One region of the Sphingobacterium sp. NPDC055431 genome, then DNA from elsewhere that is predicted to be linked to it. Evidence: riboswitches for the same ligand, from Rfam matches in the RefSeq annotation. Region 1 holds a riboswitch; each other region holds the start of a gene.
What was found. A riboswitch is a leader RNA that binds a small molecule or an ion and turns the genes downstream of it on or off. The one in region 1 is predicted to bind S-adenosylmethionine.

Region 2: it holds a riboswitch for S-adenosylmethionine, as region 1 does, so the genes downstream of both, ACWIB3_RS05065 (O-acetylhomoserine aminocarboxypropyltransferase/cysteine synthase family protein) here and ACWIB3_RS15660 (5-oxoprolinase) in region 1, are expected to answer to the same signal.
Region 3: it holds a riboswitch for S-adenosylmethionine, as region 1 does, so the genes downstream of both, ACWIB3_RS13765 (methylenetetrahydrofolate reductase) here and ACWIB3_RS15660 (5-oxoprolinase) in region 1, are expected to answer to the same signal.
Region 4: it holds a riboswitch for S-adenosylmethionine, as region 1 does, so the genes downstream of both, metE (5-methyltetrahydropteroyltriglutamate--homocysteine S-methyltransferase) here and ACWIB3_RS15660 (5-oxoprolinase) in region 1, are expected to answer to the same signal.

What each region holds. Positions count from the first base shown of each region.
Region 1 is NZ_JBSHLH010000020.1:40,833-45,215, forward strand. It holds gene ACWIB3_RS15650 (transglycosylase domain-containing protein) at 1-569, opposite strand, end outside; gene rpoN (RNA polymerase factor sigma-54) at 797-2,260, shown strand; SAM-I-IV-variant riboswitch at 2,309-2,403, shown strand; gene ACWIB3_RS15660 (5-oxoprolinase) at 2,465-2,728, shown strand; gene ACWIB3_RS15665 (DUF2891 domain-containing protein) at 2,923-4,020, opposite strand; gene ACWIB3_RS15670 (DUF937 domain-containing protein) at 4,087-4,383, shown strand, end outside.
Region 2 is NZ_JBSHLH010000003.1:114,595-118,977, reverse strand. It holds gene dapA (4-hydroxy-tetrahydrodipicolinate synthase) at 1-597, shown strand, start outside; gene ACWIB3_RS05070 (hypothetical protein) at 688-1,119, shown strand; SAM riboswitch class I at 1,343-1,456, shown strand; gene ACWIB3_RS05065 (O-acetylhomoserine aminocarboxypropyltransferase/cysteine synthase family protein) at 1,699-3,006, shown strand; gene ACWIB3_RS05060 (homoserine O-acetyltransferase family protein) at 3,051-4,112, shown strand; gene ACWIB3_RS05055 (homoserine dehydrogenase) at 4,112-4,383, shown strand, end outside.
Region 3 is NZ_JBSHLH010000015.1:106,104-110,486, forward strand. It holds gene ACWIB3_RS13750 (UvrD-helicase domain-containing protein) at 1-1,076, opposite strand, end outside; gene ACWIB3_RS13755 (30S ribosomal protein S16) at 1,288-1,824, shown strand; gene rimM (ribosome maturation factor RimM) at 1,959-2,486, shown strand; SAM riboswitch class I at 2,667-2,767, shown strand; gene ACWIB3_RS13765 (methylenetetrahydrofolate reductase) at 2,815-3,771, shown strand; gene ACWIB3_RS13770 (glycosyltransferase family 117 protein) at 4,103-4,383, shown strand, end outside.
Region 4 is NZ_JBSHLH010000011.1:104,292-108,674, forward strand. It holds gene ACWIB3_RS11650 (sensor histidine kinase) at 1-147, shown strand, start outside; gene ACWIB3_RS11655 (response regulator transcription factor) at 166-855, shown strand; SAM riboswitch class I at 1,091-1,189, shown strand; gene metE (5-methyltetrahydropteroyltriglutamate--homocysteine S-methyltransferase) at 1,265-3,574, shown strand; gene ACWIB3_RS11665 (APC family permease) at 3,640-4,383, opposite strand, start outside.

The DNA of each region.
Region 1 (4,383 bases):
TAGGCATTATTGCTAAACGAAACGGTATTCAGGTACATCGTCAAGATTTCTTCTTTGCTGTATTTGCTCTCCAATTTGAAGGCAGTCATCCATTCCTTGTACTTTGTGACCAACAGACCAACTCCCGGGATCTTCCCTAACAGTCCTTGAGCATCCTTGTAGCGAGTTCTATATAAATTCTTTGCAAGTTGCTGGGTAATAGTACTTGCACCTCGATCACTTCCACTTAAAGTTGAAAACACTCCGCCAAACAACCCAATAAAATCCACCCCATGATGCTTTCTAAAACGAACATCTTCAGTAGCAATTAGGGCATTAACGATATTTGGAGAAATACTATCATAAGGGACAGGATCACGATCTTGCTTGTAATAGCGACCGACTAAAACAGAGTCGGCGGTAAAAAGTTCGGAAGAAACATTCAGTTCAGGCAACAATATTTCTTTCTTAGTAGGCGATGATCCGAACAAGCCTAGGAAGTTAATTTGTACCGCGCAAGTAAATAAGATAATAAAGTAAATAACAATCAGTGCGATACGCAAAAATTTGTTCCGGACTCGTCTAAACATACGGTAAATATGAACAAAACTTTGGAAAAAATCATATCAATTCGCCCAAAAATGAACCTTGAAATGAAAATTAACGAAATTTAACAAATGAAATTTTTGGTTTTTAACTAGGCTGTTTTTCCGAGACTTATAATAGCAAAAACTGTTCCTAAATTCTCTTTTGTTTACAACAATTTTATCTTATTGAATATTATTCCCTATTTTTACCTGACTTATTTATCGGGGACATGTTAAAGCAAACACTACAACAAAAATTATTACAGAAACTTTCACCGCAACAAATTCAATTCATAAAATTGCTTCAGGTACCTACTGTATCATTAGATGCCCGTATCAAAGAAGAACTTGAAGAGAATCCAGCCTTGGAAGATGGTAGTTTGACCAACATGAACGACCCTGTCGAAGAATACCCAGACAAAGATCCGGATGACGACTTCAACATGGAAGACAATAGCTATGATGACGAATTCAGCGTAGATGAATATATCCAGGAAGACGACTATAAAGATTACGGTGGAGGTTATGACCATGATGATGAGGATGGTAAAAAAGAAATCCCTATCGCAGTCCAAGACTCCTTCTTTGAAAATCTTCAAAATCAGCTTGACTTACTTGCCCTTTCTGATAAAGATTATGTACTAGGCCAACAAATCATCGGTTCCTTGGATGATGATGGTTATCTGCGCCGACCTATCCTTTCTCTGATCGACGACCTAGCCTTTTCCCAAAATGTCATCGTTGAAGAAGATGAGGTTGAAGAGATGCTGAAAATTGTTCAAACCTTTGACCCAGCGGGAATTGGCGCCAGAAATCTTCAGGAATGCTTGAGCATACAACTTCGTAAGAAAGATCAAAATAATCCAATAATTCAACAGGCCCAATTGGTTGTAGAGAACTACTTGGATGAATTCACCAAAAAACATTACGATAAAATCGAAAAGCAATTGGGAGTAAACTCCGAAGAGCTTAAAGAAATTGTAAACGAAATCTTAAAACTGAATCCTAAACCAGGCGATTCAGGAGCTGTTGCTGGTAAGCAATTGCAGATTATCCCAGATTTCCATATCTCCAACAACGACGGTGTCCTGCACCTGACCTTAAATGGCAGGAACGCACCAGAGCTTCGTGTGTCCCGCTCCTACCAGGAAATGTTTGAACATTACGAAAAAGCCGAAAAGAACGACAAGAAAATGCGTGAGGCCGTTCAGTTTGTTAAACAGAAACTGGACTCTGCAAAATGGTTTATCGACGCCATCAAACAAAGACAGCAGACTTTGTTGAAAACCATGAATGCCATTATGGAATATCAATATGACTATTTCTTAACAGGTGATGACAGAATGCTGAAACCTATGATCTTGAAGGATATTGCCGACAAGATCGAAATGGACATTTCAACGGTTTCCCGTGTTGCGAATTCCAAGTATGTCCAAACCGAATTTGGCACTTTCCTTTTAAAATCTTTCTTCTCTGAAGCCATTCAGACTGAGTCCGGTGAAGAGGTTTCCAACAAGGAAGTCAAGAAAATCTTGGAAGAATGCATCGCCAATGAGGATAAGAGAAAACCTCTGGCAGATGAGAAACTAACAGAGATTTTAAAAGAAAAAGGCTATTCCATTGCCCGTAGGACAGTTGCAAAATATCGCGAGGCCATGAATATCCCTGTTGCCCGCCTGAGAAAAGAATTATAGAAAATTTTTATTTGACACTTGCATATTAAAATATAATCTACTAAGTTTGTAGAGTATTCAGAATTGCAGATGCAATACCAACCGAGTGACAGACACCGCGGTGGTAAATCGATACGGGCAACAAGCCAAAATAAACGAATATTGCAAAGTCTTTTAAGACGCCTCTGAATGCAATTATGGTTAAACCCTTTAAACATTAATTGTATGTCGAACACAACAAAACCCTTACACCAGCACCTAGTGGAGAAATTCCACCACTATTCCACCAACGAATTAGTTGTATTGAACAATGATTTGGTAAAATCCAATTGGGGTGCAAACAAAACAGCTTTTAGGACTGCATTGATTTCCGCACTATCCAATCGCGGAATCGATCTGTCAGCCATAATCAGTACGGAAGACGGCTTTACCCAGATCCAAAGTGTCCCAGTGAAACTATCTGAAAATAAATTAATTCCTTTATGTTAGGTTAGGGAGATGTGAGATATGAGATCTGAGATGTGAGATATAAAGGTTAATACCTTTGTACTCACATCTCAATACTTTAAAAATGAGTCAGTACGGTTAATATCTCAATACTCATATCTCACATCTCAATACAATAAAAATGAGTCAGTACGGTTAATATCCCAATACTCATATCTCACATCTCAATACTATCCCTAAAACCTCCCTATCGCGTACAGTGCGAACGTTCCTAGCCAATGGCTTCCCATATAGTCGTCTTCAGCACTTAAGTTAGCTATGGAGAAGTTAAAATGTTCTATAGCATTGCCTTTTAAATGCTTCAAACTTCCATCGATTTTACTGATGCCGGAAAGACATGCTGCTCGGCTATAATTCAAACCATCCAAATGAACCAATTTACCGTCCGTCCTATCCTTAACTATTTCGGGTTTCAATTCGAAGGAAGGGTCAAACAATCCTGGCATAAATCCTTTCAACCACGTTAAATACTCATTCTTTTCCATCAATTTACTCATCAAATAAGCTTCTTCTAAACATGGGGAAAGAAAATCATATCCACTCGGTTCATAGGCCAGATCACAATTCTTATCGTTTTGGAACAAACGCATTGAGTTTTCTTGAATGGATTTCTTAAAGGCCTCATCCCCTACGGAATTGGCATAATCCAAAGAAAGCGATAAACTAAAGGCCGAATTATCATGTTGTCCCGCCCTAATTGGGTATACCAATTTTGGGAGATATTCGATATATCGCTTGACCAACAGATCCACTAATGGCTGTAAAGCCACTTTCCAGCGCTGCCCATCCTCATCTTCCCAATTTGCCAGTTCTTCTTGCAACTTGAACAGCCAAGCCCAACCATAAGTCCTTTCAAACCCTAAATTGTTCTTGTCATTGAAAAAAGCAATTTCAGTTTGCACATTCTCAGGCGTAATATGGCTATTCAACACTTTCCTCATATTCCCTTCTTTATCTAGTTCAGGAAATGCCTTCAGCAATTTTATTACTGACCAATAACCATGAACAGAGGAATGCCAGTCAAAACATCCATAAAAGACAGGCCGAAGGGATTTGGGCGATTTAAGATCAGCTCCTGACCCCAAGACTTGGCCTAACTTATTGGGATACTCCACCTCAATACAATGGGTCGGCATGGCATAAATTTCCTGTGCTAATTCAAGGGATAATTTCACGTCTTCGACTTGCACTCCTTCTTCATTTTTCGATGGGTTATTGCAACCATAGAACAAAAGAACCGTAAGCGCAAAGATGTTTGAACATATTTTTTTCATACTAGTAAAATTGGCAATATATTTGAGTTATAAAAATAACATTTATAAACAATAACAATCTACAATATGAACATTAGTGACTTAATTTCAGGAAGCATTGGTTCACAAGCTACTGAAGGAATATCAGAAAAATTAGGACTTGATAAAAACCAAACCCAATGGGTTGTTTCTGCAGCTATCCCATTGATGATGTCTGCCTTGAATTACAATGCGCAAAAGGGCCCTGAACAAGCTCAAGGCATACAAAAAGCATTGGATAACCACTCTGGGGGGATATTCGATAACCTAGCAGGATTATTTAATCAAGGACCAACAGAAGATGAAGATAAAATTGTAAATCACATCTTTGGTCGCAACACCGAT
Region 2 (4,383 bases), on a different contig from region 1:
GAGATCCTTGACTATGCTGCGATCCTTTCGGTTTCTCCATACTATAACAAACCAACACAAGAAGGCATCTATCAGCATTACAAAGCAATCGCGGAGGCATCTAAACTTCCTATTATCCTTTATAATGTACCAGGAAGGACGGGCAGCAATATAAGTCCAGCGACTACCGTTCGTTTGGCCAAGGGTTTTAAAAATATTGTAGCGACCAAGGAAGCATCGGGGAATTTTGCACAGTTCAGTGAGATCCTTCGAGATAAACCAAAGGACTTTCTCCTGATTTCTGGGGATGACCCCGTTACATTGCCTATGATGGCGATGGGTGCGGCCGGAATCATTTCGGTTGTCGGCAATGCCTACCCTACCAAAGTTTCAGCCTTGGCACATCTATGTCGCGAAGGAAACTATGTGGAAGCAAGGGCCATTCACTTGGAATTATTGAAGATCATTGACCTTTGTTTTATTGAGGGAAATCCTGCTGGTGTCAAATATATCCTAGAAAAGAAAGGGATTGGCAAAGACCATGTTAGGCTTCCATTGGTTCCGGTAAGTGACAAGACCAAGGAAGCAATCGATGCAGAGATGCAGCTACTAGGTTAAAAAAAATATAAGGTTGGCAATGGAAATTCGCCAACCTTTTTTATTTTTAGGTATTCTTTTTGTTACCAAATAGAAACTGAATCAAAAAAAATGGAAACAACTAACCCACAACCTAGCACTAAAGGTTCAAAGTTCAAGAAATTCATCAGCTGGTTTTTACTTATTCTATTTCTGGCTTTTGCTGGATTTGTTTATTTCAAATATTATTTTGTATTTGGAGAAGGCGTTAAATCTGGCGTTTTGAATTATGCGGTAAAAAAGGGAAATTTATTCAAGACCTACGAAGGAAAGCTGATCCAAGAGGGGATCCGTTCGCAAAAGACCGGGACCGGTCTTTCGAGCAATGAATTTGAATTCTCCATTGAAAACGACTCAGTTTTCCATATCTTGGAACTAAATAGCGGGAAAGCCTTTGACCTTCATTATAAGGAATATCATGGCGTATTACCATGGCGTGGGAATACACGCTACGTGGTAGACAAAATCATTCAAATGCGTGATGCGAAGACAACTACCTTTTAGTTGATCGGAAATATATATCAGAAAAATATTGGGGCTTCAACCGACGTTAGAGAAGGGACTAACAAAGGTTGAAGCCCTGGTCTTTATAGGGAAAAGTGGTAATGGGATCTGCCAAAGAATAAACTTTTCAGAAAAAGATTGCAAAATTAAATTTCGTGAACTATATTTGCGGAGTACTTCGATAGTGGTACGCTAATCATTACCTCTCTAAAAAGATGGTCTTGATTTATAAAGAAGTGGCGAGAGACTGGCTCAATGACCCACTGGCAACCTTCAATAAGGATTGAAAAGGTGCCAATTCCTGTCCGAGGCAATAAAGCCCAGGAGCATATAAATGAAATAGACTATGACTTCAAAATTTTCAAAATCGGAATTAGTGTATCTTGTTGGAAAACCAGCAACAGATCTCAACATTCAATTTATTTCCAGCTGTATTATTTGCATTACCCGAATGCGATAGTCGTCACTATGTTTGAGCACGAGGAAAAAGTGCAAAAATAATAGAGTACAGACGACCAATAGCACAGCAAGAAAGGAAATCATATATTCAATTTACTAACATCAATAATCAACATAAAAATGGCAGACAACAAAAATCTTAAATTTGAAACACTACAAGTGCACGCAGGTCAAGATGTAGACCCTACAACTGGATCCAGAGCATTACCTATATATCAGACTACCTCCTATGTTTTCGAAAATGCGGAACATGGCGCGAATTTATTTGCCCTTAAGCAATTTGGAAACATCTATACGCGGATCATGAATCCAACTACGGATGTTTTTGAAAAACGTATCGCGGCATTAGAAGGTGGTGTGGCAGCTGTAGCTGTGTCTTCTGGTCAGGCAGCACAATTCTTGGCCTTGACCAATATCCTCGAGGCAGGTGAAAACTTTGTTTCAGGATCAAATCTTTACGGAGGTACCTATAACCAGTTCAAGGTTTCTTTTAAGAGATTAGGCATTGAGGCAAGATTTGCTGAAGATTCGGATGCAGATAAAATTGAAGCCTTGATCGACGATAAAACTAAAGCGATCTATGTAGAAACGATTGGGAATCCGAGTTACAATATTCCTGATTTCGAGCGTATCGCATCGGTTGCCAAGAAACATGACCTACCATTGATCGTGGACAACACTTTTGGTGCTGGCGGTTATCTGTTCAAACCATTGGAGCATGGCGCCAATGTGGTTGTAGAATCGGCAACAAAATGGATCGGTGGTCACGGAACGAGTATTGGTGGTGTGATTATCGATGGCGGTAACTACAACTGGGGAAATGGTAAATTCAAACAATTCTCAGAGCCTTCTGAAGGTTACCATGGTTTAGTATTCTCGGATGTATTCGGTGAAGGCGGACCGTTTGGGAACATTCAATTTGCTATCCGCGCTCGCGTTGAAGGATTAAGAGATTTCGGCCCTGCCCTATCTCCATTCAATTCATGGCTTTTGGTACAAGGTCTGGAGACCTTGTCTCTTCGTGTTCAACGCCATGTTGACAATACCTTGGAAATCGCACAATGGTTGGAAGCACATCCACAAGTAGAGCAAGTAAGCTACCCAGGATTGAAAAACCACCCATACCATCAGAATGCACAAAAATATCTGAAAAACGGATATGGTGCGGTATTATCCTTTACCATCAAAGGTGGAGTTGATAAGGCGAATGAGTTCATTGACTCTTTGGAATTGATCAGCCATTTGGCGAACGTAGGAGATGCGAAATCCCTGATTATCCATCCTGCGGCAACGACACACCAACAATTGAGTGCAGAGGCGCAGAAAGCAGCTGGAGTTGCTCCAGGTCAATTGAGACTTTCGGTGGGTATCGAGCACATCGACGATATTAAAGCAGACTTAACACAAGCATTTGACAAAATCAAGTAAGTGGGGGCTTAACTGATTTTTTAGGAGGAAGATAATTAAAGAGAATGAGTGTAAAGACTTTCGGATATAGCCAAGACTTCGAATTAGAGAGTGGTAAAAAACTGGCAAACCTACAGATAGCCTACCATAGCTATGGAAAGCTAAATGAGGATAAATCCAATGTAATTTGGGTATGTCATGCATTGACTGCAAATTCAGATGTTTTTGACTGGTGGCCAGGATTATTTGGCGAAAATGAGTTATTCAACGATAAGGATTATTTCATTATCTGTGCCAATGTACTGGGCTCACATTATGGGACGACGAATCCCCTATCCATTGACCCTGATACCAACCTACCCTATTATTCGGACTTTCCTCAGTTCACGATCAGAGATATTGTTAAAGCACATGGACTATTAGCTGATCATCTAGGGATCCAAGAAATCAACACCTTGATTGGAGGATCTCTAGGCGGTCAACAAGCTTTGGAATGGACGGTATCCAAAACCATAAAGATCCATAATCTGATTGCTATCGGAACAAATGCGTTTTTCTCACCGTGGGGTATCGCATTCAATGAAAGCCAAAGGCTTGCGATCGAAGCAGATTCCAGCTTTAAAGAGCAAAGGGATGATGCTGGATTGAACGGATTAAAGGCGGCCCGCAGCATGGCACTATTGTCGTATAGGACATACAATGCCTATGGAACGACCCAAGTGGAATCGGACCATGACAAAACAGACGCTTACAAAGCATCCTCCTACCAAGCCTATCAAGGGGATAAATTAGTCAAGAGATTCAATGCATTTTCCTATTGGTATTTGACCAAAGCCATGGATAGCCATCATCTAGGCAGAGGACGTGGACAGGTGGAGCAAGTATTAAGCTCAATTGAGGGCGTCAATGCCCTGATCATAGGTATTCCTTCGGATGTGCTATTCCCTCCACAAGAACAGGAATTCATCGCGAAACATATTCCAAATGCAGAATACTATGAGCTGCATTCCTTTTTTGGACATGATGGCTTCTTGATTGAAACAAAAACCCTGACTCAAGTCATAGGCAACTTTCTTGAGAAACATAATACAAAAGCAGAAAATCACTTAAATTTAATTAAAGAATAATGAGTAAGAAACTTACCATCGGGATGTTTGGATTTGGTGTGGTGGGACAAGGTTTATACGATATCATAAAAACAAAGAACCTAAACTTAGAGATCAAGAAATTTGTTATCAAGAACGCGGATAAAAAAAGGACCTTGCCTGCGGAATTGTTTACCACAGATGCCAATGCTATTCTGGAAGACCCAGAGATCAATACCGTTGTTGAATTGATCGATGATGCCGAAGCTGCTTTTGAGATTACAAAAAGAGCATTGACAACTGGAAAGAATGT
Region 3 (4,383 bases), on a different contig from region 1:
TCCTTTCTCCATTGACTCAGTAGGTCACTCATTTCCTTGAGCAACCTCAGGAAATACAGGTTGGTCTGTACGGCTTGGTAAGCAATATAATTTGCAAAATGCTGCTGTAGGGAAAGGATGGCGTCCAATGCCGGACGGATGCCCTGCATGTATTCATACCTAACCTCCTTTTTATCGTCAATATAATGCTCTTCATTATCCAACAAAACCAAAAACTTGTCAAATATCTTTTCCTGGATATCAGAGGTAGAAATCTTTTTGGGGTCTATGTTGATCTTGCTGGCCGCTACGAGTCTGTTTCTGGACTTTCCCTTCATTTCTGAATCATCAACCCCCAATCGGCGATATTCAGCTTTGAAAGTTTCTATTCCTTGAACCAAGGCATCCAAAAAGGCATTCGTCTTTTCATCAATTTCTTTGTTGAGCAGGTTGAAGATCCTGTCTGTATCAGCAGAAATCATAAAACTGTCAAACTCCTGGAAGTTCTCCGAGAAAATCAACCCTGCCAAACCCATTAACTGCTGTCGGTAGTTCCAGTTCTCATTCTTCCCGATCTTCTGTTCAGCATAGTTGATGATCCATTCCAACAGGTCAGGTCTTTCATCCAATAGTTGGTTTAGCATAACGGTCAGGTCACGCTTCACTTTGTTGGTGTTCATCTCGATGGCATAGCCAGAATCGAGGTTCAGTTCGTAGGTAAAACTACGGATCACCTTTTGCGAAAACCCGTCAATGGTACTTACCGAGAAATGGCTGTAGTCATGGAGGATCCTCCTGTAGATCCGATTGGCTTTTTCCTGAATGCTTACAGGGTCCCATTGCGTGTTCTGCTGCAATAATTGCTGTCTGTACTGCTCAATGTCATCTGCTGTACTGCCGATTGCCAAGCCATGAAGGACGGACATGATACGGCCTTTCATTTCGGCTGTAGCCTTGTTGGTAAAGGTAACGGCGAGGATTTCCCGATAGCTGCTCTCTTTTGATAGCAACAGGGTCAGGTAATGTACGGTGAGAGAAAATGTTTTTCCAGATCCAGCGGAAGCTTTTACAATCCTTAAAGGAGCAATTCTTTGCATAAGATGTCAATGGTTTGAAGTATCTGAATATCGGTATTATTAGGAGATTACTCAAATCTTTTTCAAGATTATAGCTCGGAAGGAGGGCATATTTTACAGATAAAACAGCTTTAAATTCTCTATTGTATTAATTGATAATACTTTGTATCTTTGCGTCCCCTCCTGCATGAAGCAACGGGGGATATGTTGAATACATAAATAAAGAAAAAACATGGCAACTAAAATCAGATTGCAGAGACACGGTAAAAAAGGAAAACCTTTTTACCACGTAGTAGTAGCAGACGGCCGTTCACCACGTGATGGTAAGTTCATCGAGCGTTTAGGTTCTTACAACCCAAACACTAACCCAGCAACTATCGTTTTGGATTTCGAAAAAGCGTTAGACTGGATGAACAAAGGTGCCCAACCTACTGACACAGTTCGCGCTATCCTTTCTTACAAAGGTGTTTTATACAAAAAACACTTACAAGGCGGTGTGAAAAAAGGAGCTTTTGATGAAGCTAAAGCTGAAGAACTTTTCACTAAATGGGCTGAAGGTAAAGATGCTCAAATCGAAGGAAAGAAATCAGGCTTAGCGAAATCTAAAGATGAGACTAAGAAAGCTGCTTTAGCTGCTGAAGCTAAGAAAAAAGAAGACAGAGCTGCTGCTATCGCTGCTAAAAACGCTCCTGTTGCTGAAGAAACAGCTACAGAAGAAGCAGAAGAAGCTGCTGATGCTACTGAAAACACTGAAGAAACTGAAGGATAATCTCTTCATAAAGTATTCAAAATGGCCGGATCATTCTATGAACCGGCTTTTTTGTTCCCATTTTATCTTGATTTTACATCCCTAAAATCCCAACAGAAAAAGAATTCCGTATTTTTGGAAATTAATTTGTGAATATGACGAAAGATCAATGTTTTTATATCGGTTATGTCAGTAAAACCCGAGGGTTGAAGGGTGAACTGCAACTGTTTTTTGAATTTGATAACTATATGGACCTTGATCTGGATGTAGTTTTCTTGGAGATGGACAAGAAATTGGTGCCATTCTTTGTAGAAAAGGTCAAATTTCACAATAACAGCACAGCTTATGTCAACTTTGAAGATGTTGACCATATTGACAAAGCCCAACCTTTATTGAGAAAGCAAATCTACCTGCCAAACGATAAAATGCCAGAACGTGATCCCGATGATTTTACCTATCATGATCTGGTAGGTTATACCGCCATTGAGGAAGACGAAGGCGAATTGGGCGAAATTACCCATGTCCAAGAGATGCCACAGCAATTTATCGCAACCGTAGATATCGATGGCCGAGACGCCATGTTTCCCCTTAATGAGGACTTCATCGTCGGCATAGACCCCGAAGAAAAGATTATCGTATTGAACCTTCCTGAAGGTTTGATAGATATGTACCTAGAAGATTAATAAGATATTTTGAAAAGAGAATGGGCGTTTCATAAACGCCCATTTTTTTATGATCATACCTTCTTCCATTCATTTATATGTCCCATCCATCCAACCCTGATTCCTTCTGATTCAATGCCATCCGCAAAGTTTTTTCTTGAAACATTTTGAGATTACCTTGCTATTGACGATATTAGCCCTCGCTTATAGAGAAAGGCAGAGGGACTAGACCCGCTGAAGCCTTAGCAACCTGACACCAGTCAAGGTGCTACATTCTACCCCCAAAATGGGAAAGATAAGCCAAAGAATCAGTGTTCACTGTGTTCTCTCTAAGCCTTAATATATTTTTATGAAAATCGTAGATCACATCAAGAACGCGAAAGGCAAGACCTTATATTCTTTTGAGCTGTTACCTCCTGCTAAAGGGCAGGGTATCCAAAGTATCTTCCAAACGATGGATGAACTGATGGAATTCAAACCTCCCTTTATCGATGTGACGTACCACCGTGAGGATTACCTGTACAAACAACATGCTAACGGATTGTTGGAAAGGGTATCCTATAGAAAAAGACCTGGTACGGTAGCCATCTGTGCTGCCATCATGAGTAAATATAAAGTTGATGCGGTTCCGCATCTGATCTGCGGTGGTTTCACCAAAGAAGAAACTGAAAACGCACTTATCGACCTGAACTTCTTAGGTATCGATAATGTATTGGTGCTGAGAGGTGATGCCAGAAAAGGTGATGCCGACTTTATCCCAACCGCTGGAGGACATGCTTATGCAACCGACCTATTGCGACAAGTGGTGGATATGAACGAAGGTTCCTACCTACATGAAGATATAGGCTCATCCGAAAAGACCAATTTCTGTATCGGCGTTGCCGGATACCCCGAGAAACATTTTGAATCACCTAACTTCAATACCGATTTTAAATGGTTGAAGAAAAAGGTAGAAATGGGAGCTGAATTTATCGTTACCCAAATGTTTTTTAACGTAGAAAAATATAAGGAATTTGTGACGAAGTGTAGGGAAAATGATATTCATGTTCCTATTATTCCGGGACTGAAGCCGTTGACAACCAAGAAGCAATTGATTACCCTTCCTCGGATTTTCCACTTGGATATTCCAGAAGACCTAAGCGATGCCGTGGAATCCTGTAAAACCAATGCGGATGTTAGGCGAGTTGGCGAAGAATGGCTAGTACAGCAATGTAAGGAATTAATAGACTTTGGAGTTCCAGTACTGCATTTCTACACCATGAGTAATCCTGGACCTACTAAAAATATCGTTGAAAAATTAGTGTAATTAAATTGACTAACTCTAAAATAAGAACAAAGGGCGGATGATTTCATTCGCCTTTTGTCGTTTATCATGAGGAGAGTTTTTTAACCAATATAGCAGTCTCATTCGAGACAGCTTCGAGACAGCTTCGAGAATGACTTGGATAAAATTCTATTCATTTTGCGAGTTTTCGGAATGTGGGTAAAACAAATCCAAATAAAGCTCCTGAAAATCCAGCAATGATAAGGCCTTTTTGGAAGAAAGAGAGCAGCCGTATTCCATGTTAAATAATGTTAATCACAAATGTGGGAGATAATTCTTTTTTAAATTTAAATCACATTTATTACCTACTATTATGAACTATAGCAAAATCAACAATCTTCTCGGCTGGCTATGTGCTGTTATTGCGTTTGTATTGTATGCATTCACTGTGGATCAATCCATCAGTTGGTGGGATACCGGTGAGTTTATTGCGGCATCGGATAAGCTGGAAATTGTACATCAACCTGGGGCACCCTTGTTTCTCTTGGTTCAGAACCTGTTTTCAAACCTTGCTCTTGGAAATAAGGAACATATTGCACTTTGGATGAATTTAGGTTCGGCATTTTGTTCAGCCTTGACCATTATGTTTTTGTT
Region 4 (4,383 bases), on a different contig from region 1:
GTGAAAGGCTTCGGTCTAGGGCTAAGCTATGTTAACGATATCATCAAAAGACTGAACGGAAAAATCTCCGTAAAAAGCGAAAAAGATAAAGGCACACAATTTGAAGTAACGCTTCCTTTAAAGGACGCATCCAAGGAAGTAGCATAACATAAGAAAGAGAAAAGTATGAATCAAAAGATATTATTAGCAGAAGATGATCCTAATTTGGGCGAATTACTGAAGGATTATCTTGAATTAAAAGGAAAATTTGACGTTGTGCTCTGTACAGATGGTCAAGAAGGAATGGATGCCTTCCGAAAGGAAGAATTCGACCTTTGCATCCTGGATGTCATGATGCCCAAAAAAGATGGCTTCTCCCTTGGAAAGGATATCCGCAAGATCAATCAGACGGTCCCTATCATCTATGCTACTGCAAAAGGCATGATGGAGGACAAAACCCAGGCCTTCGAACTAGGTGGTGACGACTATATCACCAAGCCTTTCCGTGTTGAAGAACTTTTATTGAGAATAAATGCGCTATTAAAGAGAGCTTCCAAGGACAAAGAAGAAGAAGTATCAGACAAGTTTGAGATCGGCGATTATTTCTTCGATTACACCAGTCAGATTATCTCCTACAAAGGTCAACAGCAGAAACTGTCTACCAAGGAGGCCGAGTTGCTTCGTTTGCTTTGCTTAAAGAAAAACGATGTCCTGACCCGCGAAGAAGCCCTGATCAAAATATGGCATGACGACAATTACTTTACCGGCCGAAGCATGGACGTATTCCTAAGTAAACTGAGGAAATACCTCAAAGAAGATCCAAACGTGGAAATCGTCAATGTGCATGGTAAAGGATATAAATTGTTGGTTAGCTAAAAAGACTTGAGACAATAGACATAAGACAGTAGACTGAAGATATGGGATAAATATCTGTCCAATTTCATGTCCTAAAGATAAAAATATTATTACCATAAGAAAGGGGAATAGTTTACACTATTCCCCTTTCTTATGGTTGTTTAAGGACCTCAGCTTTTCTATTGTCTTGTGTCTTTTGTCTGATAGTCTAAAGATTTTCCTTGGAAAATAAAAATCTTATCCATAACTTAGCCGACGCTTATAGAGAAAGGCAGAGGGACTAGACCCGATGAAGCCTTAGCAACCTGTCACTTGACAAGGTGCTACATTCTACCCCGATTGGGAAAGATAAGCTGGTTACAGGAATCCTAGGTAGCCTTCTCTTAGCAAAAAGACTTATTGGAATTTATTTAATTTAGTAGAGAACTATATGCTATTAACAAACAATTTAGGCTACCCACGTGTGGGTGCTTTCCGTGAACTGAAGAAAGCTAACGAAGCTTACTGGGCAAAGAAAATCAGCGCGGAAGAATTATTGCAGGCTGGACTTAAAATCCGTGAAAGCAATTGGAAGACTCAAAAAGATGCAGGTATCGAATTGATCCCATCGAATGATTTCTCATTCTATGACCAAGTCCTAGACTTATCTTTAACTGTTGGAGCTATTCCCGCTCGTTACAACTCCCTTTTGAACAAAATCGATCGCCAATATAACCTAGACTTATATTTTGCGATGGCTCGTGGTTTCCAAGAAGGTGGCGTTGATGTAACTGCCATGGAAATGACCAAGTGGTTTGATACAAACTACCACTATATCGTTCCTGAATTCGTGAAAGATCAAGAATTCAAACTGACTTCAGAAAAATTCCTAAGTGAATACAATGAAGCAAAACAATCAGGTATCGAAACTAAACCTGTCCTGATTGGCCCTATCACTTACTTATTGTTAGGTAAAGAAAAAGAAGCTGATTTTAACCGTATCGATCTAATCGACAGATTACTTCCAGTATACGAAGAGATCTTGGCTAAACTTGCTGATGCTGGCGCTAAATACGTGCAGATCGATGAGCCTTTCTTGGCTTTAGATATCGATGATGCTACCAAAGCTCTTTACGGAAAAGTATTCGAAAAGTTAGCTGCAGCTGCCAAAGGCATCAAATTAATCGTTGCTACATACTTCGAGGCATTAGGAAACAACGAAGACATTGCTGTTAACCTTCCTGTGCATGCGTTACACCTAGACTTAGTTCGTGGTGAAAACCAACTTGACACGATATTATCCAAAGTTCCTGCTTCCCTAACCCTTTCATTAGGTGTTGTTGAAGGCCGTAACATTTGGAAAAACGACTACGAAAACTCATTGAAAAAAATCAAACAAGCTGTTGATGCTTTAGGAAAAGACCGTGTATGGATCGCTCCTTCTTCATCTTTATTGCATGTTCCTTTTGATTTGGACAATGAGAACAATGAAGAGTCCCTACCTGCTGAGGTTAAAAACTGGTTAGCATTCGCTAAACAAAAATTAGCTGAGGTAAAAGACCTTGCAGTATTGGCTGAAGGTGAAGTTGATGCTGAAACACAAAAACGTTTCGACGCAAACAAAGAAGCTGCTGAAAGCCGCCGTACTTCTCCATTAATCCACAGACCAGAGGTTAAAAACCGCGTCAGCAACATCACTGATGAAGATGCTAAGCGTACTTCTACTTTCAACGCTCGTAAAGAAGCGCAACAAGCGAAGTTCAATCTTCCAGGATTCGCAACCACTACAATCGGTTCATTCCCACAAACTAAGGATGTTCGTAAATGGAGAGCTGACTTGAAAAAAGGTGCCATCTCTCAAGAAGAATACGATAAAGAAATCGCTGCTGAAACAGAAAGAACAATCCGTTTACAGGAAGATTTAGATATCGATGTATTGGTACACGGTGAATTCGAACGTAATGACATGGTGGAATACTTCGGTGAGCAATTAGCTGGATATGCATTCACACAAAACGGATGGGTTCAATCTTACGGTTCTCGTTGTGTTAAACCTCCAATTATTTTTGGTGATGTTTACCGTCCTGAAGACATGACTGTTCGTTGGTCTGCTTATGCGCAGTCTTTGACTAACCGTCCTGTAAAAGGAATGTTGACTGGTCCTGTAACCATCTTACAATGGTCATTCGTACGTAACGACCAACCTCGTTCTACAACTACATACCAAATCGCTTTGGCAATCTTGGACGAAGTTCAGGCATTGGAAAAAGCAGGTATCAAGATCATCCAAATTGATGAGCCAGCTATCCGTGAAGGACTTCCTCTACGCAAAGCTGATCAGCAGGAATACTTAGACTGGGCTGTACGTGCATTCCGCGTTTCTTCATCCAATGTTGATGACGATACACAAATCCACACGCACATGTGCTATTCTGAGTTCAACGATATTATCCAAGATATCGCTGCCATGGATGCTGACGTAATCACCATCGAGACTTCTCGTTCTCAAATGGAACTGTTAGATGCTTTCGCAGACTTCAAATATCCTAACGATATTGGTCCAGGTGTATATGATATCCACTCTCCACGTGTTCCTAGCACAGAAGAGATGGTTAACTTATTACGCAAAGCAAAAGCAGTAGTTCCTGCAGAGCAATTATGGGTAAACCCTGACTGTGGTCTGAAGACTCGTGCTTGGCCAGAAACTAAAGCTGCCTTAGAATCTATGGTAGAAGCTGCCAAAATCCTAAGAGCTGAATAAGAAACATTAGTAATTTAAAATAAGATAAAGGCCGAGCAATTTTTGTTCGGCCTTTTACTTATCATTTATTTTAATACAGGTTTCTTTCGATTGGCAAAATAATAGATCGGCACTCCCATCAGGATCAATATAAACCCAGGCCAGGTGTACTGTGGTTTATACAAGATCAAAAGCACACAGAAAGCTGTTCCGATCAAGAGATAGACCAATGGAGGGATAGGATATAAGAATGTTTTATAGGGTCTTTCCAGATCAGGTCTCTTCCAGCGCTGATACATCATCGCCAGGACCGTGATCATATAGAAAATCACGATCACAAAGGACACCATGTCCAATAGGTTCCCATACTGCCCGCTCAAACACAATAGCGAAGCCCAGATTCCCTGAAACCACAGGGACCTTTCCGGAACATCATTCTTGTTGTTTGGAATGGCCTGCTTCAGAAAAAGGCCATCCTTGGCCATGCTCTGAAAAACCCTTGCTCCTGAAAGCACAATTCCATTCACGCATCCAAAGGTTGAGATCATCACCAATATGGCCATGATAATGGTCCCTGCGCTTCCCAATAACTTTTCAGCAGCAGCTATCGCAACACGATCATTCGCGGCAAAGGCAATTTCTTCTCGATTTAAAGTGGCTAAATAAACATAATTGGCAAACAGGTAGAGGATCATCACCAAGCTGGTTCCGATCACCATGGCTATTACCACAGTCTTCTTCGCATTCTTAATCTCCCCCGCCACGAAGGTTACATTTTCCCAGGCTACACTACTGAAAACCGAACCTACCATGGCCGCAGCAATTCCACC